Regions from separate parts of the Maribacter sp. Asnod2-G09 genome, predicted to be linked through region 2. Evidence: riboswitches for the same ligand, from Rfam matches in the RefSeq annotation. Region 2 holds a riboswitch; the other holds the start of a gene.
What was found. Region 2 has a riboswitch for S-adenosylmethionine ahead of ACJJVT_RS05440 (Na+/H+ antiporter NhaC family protein). Riboswitches for the same ligand answer to the same signal wherever they lie in the genome.
Positions count from the first base shown of each region.

Region 1: another riboswitch for S-adenosylmethionine. It lies ahead of ACJJVT_RS00340 (O-acetylhomoserine aminocarboxypropyltransferase/cysteine synthase family protein); the one in region 2 lies ahead of ACJJVT_RS05440 (Na+/H+ antiporter NhaC family protein).

Region 1 is NZ_JBEFOA010000002.1:79,938-83,723, forward strand. Features, by position in the region: gene ACJJVT_RS00335 (sulfatase) at 1-441, shown strand, start outside; SAM riboswitch class I at 742-845, shown strand; gene ACJJVT_RS00340 (O-acetylhomoserine aminocarboxypropyltransferase/cysteine synthase family protein) at 977-2,251, shown strand; gene thrA (bifunctional aspartate kinase/homoserine dehydrogenase I) at 2,389-3,786, shown strand, end outside.
Region 2 is NZ_JBEFOA010000003.1:343,588-347,373, reverse strand. Features, by position in the region: gene ACJJVT_RS05450 (SPOR domain-containing protein) at 1-598, shown strand, start outside; gene ACJJVT_RS05445 (serine hydrolase domain-containing protein) at 614-1,696, opposite strand; SAM-I-IV-variant riboswitch at 1,893-1,989, shown strand; gene ACJJVT_RS05440 (Na+/H+ antiporter NhaC family protein) at 2,041-3,342, shown strand; gene ACJJVT_RS05435 (outer membrane beta-barrel protein) at 3,659-3,786, shown strand, end outside.

The sequences.
Region 1 (3,786 bases), on a different contig from region 2:
GGTTCTGTAGAAAATGAAATGGTTCAGAATTTAGATTTTGCACAAACCATGTTAGAAGCGGTAGGCATCACGCCGCCAAGTGATATGCAAGGCGAGAGTCTGATTCCGTTATTGAAAGGAGATAAAGACAAGTGGACAAGAGATGCGGTGTATTATCAGTATTACGAATATCCGTCGGTACATATGGTAAAACGCCATTACGGAATTGTAAATAAAGAATTTAAGCTAGTACATTTCTATTATGATGTTGACGAATGGGAACTATACGATAGATTAAATGATCCGAAGGAAATGAACAATGTGTACCACGATCCAGCGTATGCAGCTACGGTTAAAAAGTTGACAGCAGATTTAGTAGAAATGAGAAAATACTACAAAGATTCTCCTGAGCAAGATCAGAAGTATATAAATAAGTACAAGAGTGCTGGTATGATCGATTAGTTTCTGGTTGTTGGCTGTTGGTTGTTGGTTGTCGGTTGATTGTTGTTGGTTGATGGTTGTTGGTTGATGGTTGTCGGTTGTTGGTTGTTGGAAAAAATGTCAGTTCGAGTGCTTTTGACCTAATTTTTTATTAGGACAAAAGTATATCGAGAACCTCGTAGCTGATGAGGTTTCTCGTTTCCTTGAAACCCGCAGAAAAATAACAACACAACCTCAAATTATATATTTTTCTTAAAATACTAGGTTATTAGAATCTTCTGCCCTTATATTTGCTAACTCAAAGTTCAAACACTTATTGAATAGTTATCAAGAAAGGTGGAGGGATTAGACCCTTTGAAACCTTAGCAACCCTTTGTTCAATACAAAGAAGGTGCTACATTCTACCCTTAGGGGATGGATAACAGTAAACGATTTTTCATCGATATTACTTTCTTATAACTTTTTGATTTTACCTACCCGCATAGTATGCTGGTCAAGGTTTGGCTTTTAATTTTTAATATCCTTAGGATTAACAATTTTTAAAAACAACAAAATCATGAGTAATCACAAATTAGCAACAAACGCATTACACGCAGGTCACGACACAACTACCAATGGTGGTACAAGGGCAGTGCCTATTTACCAAACATCATCGTATGTATTTAACGATACAGACCATGCGGCAAACTTATTTTCACTAGGTGAATTAGGTTTCATTTATACAAGACTGAACAACCCTACCAATCAAATTCTACAAGACAGGTTGGCTGCAGTAGAAGGCGGAGTAGGAGCGGTAGTTTTTGCATCAGGTACGGCTGCAATCTCAACAGGTTTATTGACTTTATTGAAAGCGGGTGATCACATAGTGGCATCTAGCAGTTTATATGGTGGAACTTTTAATTTATTGAATGTTACCCTTCCAAGATTAGGTATTACAACAACCTTCGTAGATGCTTCTGATCCTGAAAATTTCGGAAAAGCAGTACAAGATAATACAAGAGCATTTTTTGTGGAGTCTTTAGGGAATCCGAAGTTAGATGTGTTGGATTTAAAAGCAATCTCAAAAGAATCAAAAGCAGCGGGTGTACCATTTATTGTAGATAATACAGTGGCTACTCCGTCATTATTAAATCCTATTGAACACGGGGCAAACTTGGTAATTCATTCATTAACAAAATATATCGGCGGACAAGGAACTTCATTAGGTGGAGCAATTATAGATGCAGGTACGTTTGATTGGACCAACGGAAAATTCCCGGAGTTCACAGAGCCATCTGCCGGTTACCACGGTTTGGTATATAGCGAAGCATTAGGAGCAGCAGCATTTACCTTCAAATTAATATTAGAAGGCTTACGCGATTTCGGTGGCGCATTGAGTCCGTTCAACGCATTCCAAATTATTCAAGGTTTAGAGACGTTACCAGTTCGAATTAAGCAACACAGTGCAAATGCATTAGAATTAGCTACATGGTTAGAAGGTAGGTCAGAAGTAGAATGGGTAAATTACCCAGGACTTAAAAGTAACAAATACAACGAGTTGGCTAAAGAATACTTACCAAAAGGACAAAGCGGATTGGTTACCTTTGGCGTTAAAGGTGGATTCGATGCTGCAAAAAAAGTTACTGATGCTACTAAGTTATTCTCATTGTTAGCGAATATTGGTGATACCAAATCATTGATTATTCACCCAGCAAGTACAACACACCAACAATTGACGGCAGAACAGCAAGAAAGTGCTGGTGTAGGTCAAGACCTAATACGTTTATCTGTTGGTCTAGAAGATATTGAAGATTTAAAAGCCGATTTAGAACAAGCTTTTGGCAGTCTTTAATTTTGGAGGCTGAGCTTAGCCGAAGCCACAAACACGAAGCAAACGTACACTTCGGCTCCGCTCAACGATCGATATTCATGAATTTTATAAAGAAGGTGGCTGAGCGAAGCCGAAGCCACAAATTGATTTTGAAATAGATGTTACATCAATTACAGATTAAAAAATACAAGACCTTAAATGGTACCTCGCAAGATATTCAATTGTCGTATCAGGTATTTGGGAAAGAGCTGCACACGGCACCAATTATTTTGGTGAACCATGCGTTAACGGGTAACTCTAATGTTACTGGTGAAGACGGTTGGTGGTCTGCACTTATTGGAGAGGGAAAATGCATCGATACCCAGAAGTATACCATTTTGGCATTCAATATTCCCGGTAACGGCCATGATAAGTTCGTGATTGAAAACTATAAAGATTTTGTAGCTGGCGATGTAGCAAGAATGTTCTTGTTAGGCTTACAGCAGTTGAAAGTAGATCGTTTGTTTGCTTTGATTGGTGGGTCTTTAGGTGGCGGTATCGCTTGGGAAATGGCTGCATTGCAACCAGAATTGACAGAGCATTTAATACCTGTAGCATCTGATTGGAAATCGACCGACTGGTTAATTGCCAATTGTCAGATTCAAGAGCAATTTTTGGTAAACTCAAAACAACCAGTGCACGATGCACGTATGCATGCGATGTTATGTTATAGAACTCCCGCTTCCTTCAAAGAGCGCTTTAAAAGAAGTACAAATGAAGAGCTGAAGGTCTTTAATGTAGAAAGTTGGTTAATGCATCATGGCGATAAGCTACAAGAGCGTTTTCAATTATCAGCCTATAAATTGATGAATCAGCTGTTGAAGACTATTGATGTCACTAGAGGTGGAGATGAGAATTTCATCAGACTGCAAAATAGTGACACCAATATTCATATTATAGGTGTCGATTCTGATATGTTCTTTACTGCACAAGAAAACAAAGATACGTTTAAGCAGTTGGCGCAAGCGAAGAGTAACGTAACCTATGGCGAAGTACAATCGTTACATGGGCATGATGCCTTTTTGATTGAGTTCGATCAAATGGAGAAATTGCTAGGTGGTATTTTTAATACCAACGGTAATATCAAGAAAATAAAGATTCTGAAGTTTGGTGGTAAGTCCCTAAGCAATGGAGAAGGACTAGAGCGTGTTTTAGATATCGTTGCCAATAAGGTAAAGAACGATGAGAACATTGCCATTGTTTTATCCGCTAGGGAAAAAGCTACAGATCAGTTAGAAGATATGTTGCAGAAAGCTGCAAAGGGAAAAGACTATAAGTCGGACTTTGTAGCGCTAGAAAAATATCAGAAGCATACATATAAAAATATCAGCTTGTCAGCAGAATTTAAAGGCTTGGCAAAGTTGTATGAAGGAGTTTCTTTATTAGGAGATTACAGTGCTAAAATTAAAGATGAGGTACTTGCTTATGGCGAGTTGATTTCTGCAAAATTGGTTACTAAATTACTGATAGGTAAAGGCATCAATGCAGTACTGGTAGATACACGTAAGGTGATAAAG
Region 2 (3,786 bases):
ACCACTACCCGCTTCTTTTCATTCTGAAGGTCGCGAATATGTATACTCTAATTCAGATGTTTATGAACCTATAACTATCCCGGCAAAAGATGCATACGACCATAATAAAAGTACAGCAGTTGTAATTTCTGATACTACACTTACTGTTTCTGATTTTAAAGAAGAAATAAATGTTGATTTAGAAGAAGAGATCACAACTGAAGTTCAAAGTATATCTAAAGGGGCATCCGACGAAAGTACATCCGAAGAAATTATAGCAGACATTGAAACTCCTATTATTGAAAAAAAAGAAACTAAAACTCCAGTAGCTAAAAAAGTCGAGCAGCTACAGGAAACTACCAAAACGGCACCAGTAGCTACTACGAATTCTTCTTTAAATTGTATTGCGATGGTAGGTATTTTTAAAGACCCTAATAATAAAAATACAATAATAGAAAAGCTTAAAACATTGGGCTATACCCATGATGAAGGCGCCTATCCAAAAGGTCTCATCTATGTTGGGGTACCAGTTGACTGTGGTAATGAAGCCAAAAGAAAGCAACTTATACTAGAATTAAACGAAGCATTCGGTATTGATTCTTGGGTGAAAAAACGGTAGTTCATCTCATCTACATTATGGCAAATCATAATCTAGACCAGAGTAAATACTCAATATCCCTATTAAAACATCATTTGGTACCATTACAATGCCATTGCTAACATAGGTAACGGTGACATTATCTGATCGGAAGTATACGGTTGATGATCCAAACCCGTCAATACTACCAGCATGACCAAATCCTTTTTTATTATAAAATGCAGGAGAGTTCAGTCCAAATCCATAACCATCGACCATAGTTGTCATAAGAATCAATGAGTCTTCAGAAATTAGCTTACCATCGAATAAAGCTTGATAAAAGATATTTACACCTTTAGCAGAAGATATAATTGAACCAGTGCCTTGAAGTATGGTGTAATGTGTTTCTAAGATAGATGTCCAATTGTCATTCTCAAGATAATATGAAAAAGCTTCATTGTTTTCAGAATTGGTAACCCCACCATTATAAGTATCAATTAGATTTAAAGGAACGGCTATTCTATCATTTAAAGATTGGTCATACGTTTTGGTATCTAAATCTTCGATTATAAAGGATAATAAAACATAATTGGTATTTGAATACTCGTACTTATCATTTGGTTCAAAAATGATCCCATTACTTATAAAATAATCTATAAGTTCAGAGCGTGTGGCAGATTCATAATTTCTCCCTGCCTCAAATTCACCACTTGTGTAATTAAAAAGCCCGCTTCTATGTCTTAGTAAATGCTCAATAGTAATAATTGCGGCATTGGGTATTTCTGGAAAGTAGTTGTCTAGTGTAGTATCTAAGCTTAATTTGTTTTCTTCAACAAGTTGCATAATCATTGTAGCAGTAAATGTTTTTGAAATAGAGCCTATTCTATATTTAGAAGCTGAATTTGCTAAAATAGATTTTTCGACATCTATAAAACCAAAAGAAGTTTGATAGTCTTCTTTACCATCTTTGAAAATAGAAATACTGCCCATTCCTAAATTTTTATCTTCAATTCGAGAAAAGAACAAGTCCATTTTGTCTCGGTCAAAATCTTCGCCAAATTCGTCCACTTCTGGCGTACAAGAAAATACTAGCAATAGTAAAAATATTACAGCAATAGATTTTAGGTAATGCTTCTTCATATGTAAATAATTGAGTTAGTTAATGTTATGATGCCAAACTTCGACCATTAAAATACACAAGGTTGTTAATGAAACAATAATGAAAGTTAAATTTAAGGTAATTATGTAGGAGGAATTCTGTAGGGATATTATTTACAGAAATTAACTTTTTTTAAGATTTAGTAGAAAGATTTATAGACTACATTTGCCGCCTTAAAATTATTATCAAGAATCTCAAAAAAGGAGATAGCAACCTGCAATAACAAGCAAGGTGCTAAATAGATAAGCCATTAATTGGAACAAATGTTAACACATGATTCTTCTAATTTATAGCTATTTCCTTTTTTAAAAATGATGAAAGAGAAATGGAAAGTACTAAAAAGATTATCCCAAAATTTTCAGCTTTAATACCCTTGTTCGTATTTGTATTGACGTTTTTAGGTGTAGGTATCTATCAAAACGATTTCTATGCACTGCCCGCTCCTATAGCGGTAATAGTTGGTATAGTGGTCGCATTTATATTGTTTAGGCAAACCATTTCTTCTAAAATTAATACGCTACTTAAAGGCTGTGGAGATAATAAAGTATTGACCATGTGTCTTATTTATTTGTTAGCAGGTGCTTTTGCCGCTATTACAAACGAAACAGGTAGTGTCAATGCTATTGTAAACCTTGGTTTAGATGTTATAGCTATTCAATACATATATGTGGGTATTTTTATTATCGCCGGATTTTTATCGGTTTCTACAGGTACTTCAGTTGGTGCCATTGTTGCATTGGCGCCTATTGTAATAGGCTTTGGAGATGAAAGTAGTGCAGATTTGGCAATACTATGTGGAGCTTTGTTGGGTGGTAGTATGTTCGGTGATAATTTATCTGTTATTTCAGATACTACAATTGCGGCAACTCAGTCTTTGGGATGTAAAATGAGCGATAAATTTAAACAGAATATCAAAATAGCGGTGCCTGCAGCTTTGTTCACCATTTCAATTTTAGTATTTCAGGGATTAGGGTTGGAGTCCGTCGTAACTGAAGCCACGGTTTATAATTATTCAATTATAAAAATAATGCCATATGTATTGGTGATTATTCTTTCCATTGTGGGAGTCAATGTCTTTGTAACCTTGTTGTTAGGTACAATTGCGGCAGGTGCATTAGGAATCGCTTACGGAGATTTCACATTAATAGAGTCCACTAAAATCGCCTATACCGGATTTACCAATATGACCGAAATATTTCTGTTGTCGTTATTGACCGGTGGACTAGCTGCCTTGGTAGAGAGAAATGGCGGAATTGAATTTATACTGGTCAATATTAAAAAACTCATTAAAAATAAGAAGTCGGCACAGTTTGGTATAGCTACTTTGGTAAGTACAATAAACATGGCAATTGCAAATAATACGGTTTCCATTATTATTGCTGGTCCCATAGCAAAAACGATAAATGACGAGTATCATTTAGATAATAAAAAGACAGCTTCAATCTTAGATATTTTTGCTTGTATATTTCAAGGTCTATTACCCTATGGTGCTCAGGTTTTAATGATTTTAAGCTTCTCAAAAGGGAAAATCGATTATTTAGATTTGGTAGGTAATACCTGGTATTTACTGCTTTTGTTTATTTATACATTACTGTTTATTGGGGTAAAGTCCCAGAAAAATGATTGATGTTAAACAAAAAATCAAATTATTAATTCCCAATAAATTGCAGTAAAGTTCGAAATGAGGTTCTTGGGTTGCTCAATTAGCAATACCTAAGGTAAAATCAAGTATAAATTTCAAATAGAGTGTTAAAAAATAACTATAGATATAGGAAATTTCCTTAAAAAAGTAACTTTGATAGACTAATTAAAAAAATGCAATTAAAATCTTAGCGATACTCTTAAGGTTGTTGGTCAAAACTCTGTTAATCAGTAGTTGATGTAGTTTTACTTTTGCTAATAAATTAGTTTAAAATCAATTTTCAACTTATAAATCATTTATTATGAAACACTTAATCGCTGTATGTGCAGCTGTTTTATTTAGCACGATATCTTATGGGCAATTGCAGGTTTCTGCAAGTTCTGGATTGGCAATTGGTAGTGCAACCATGAAATTAGGAGAACGTATTAA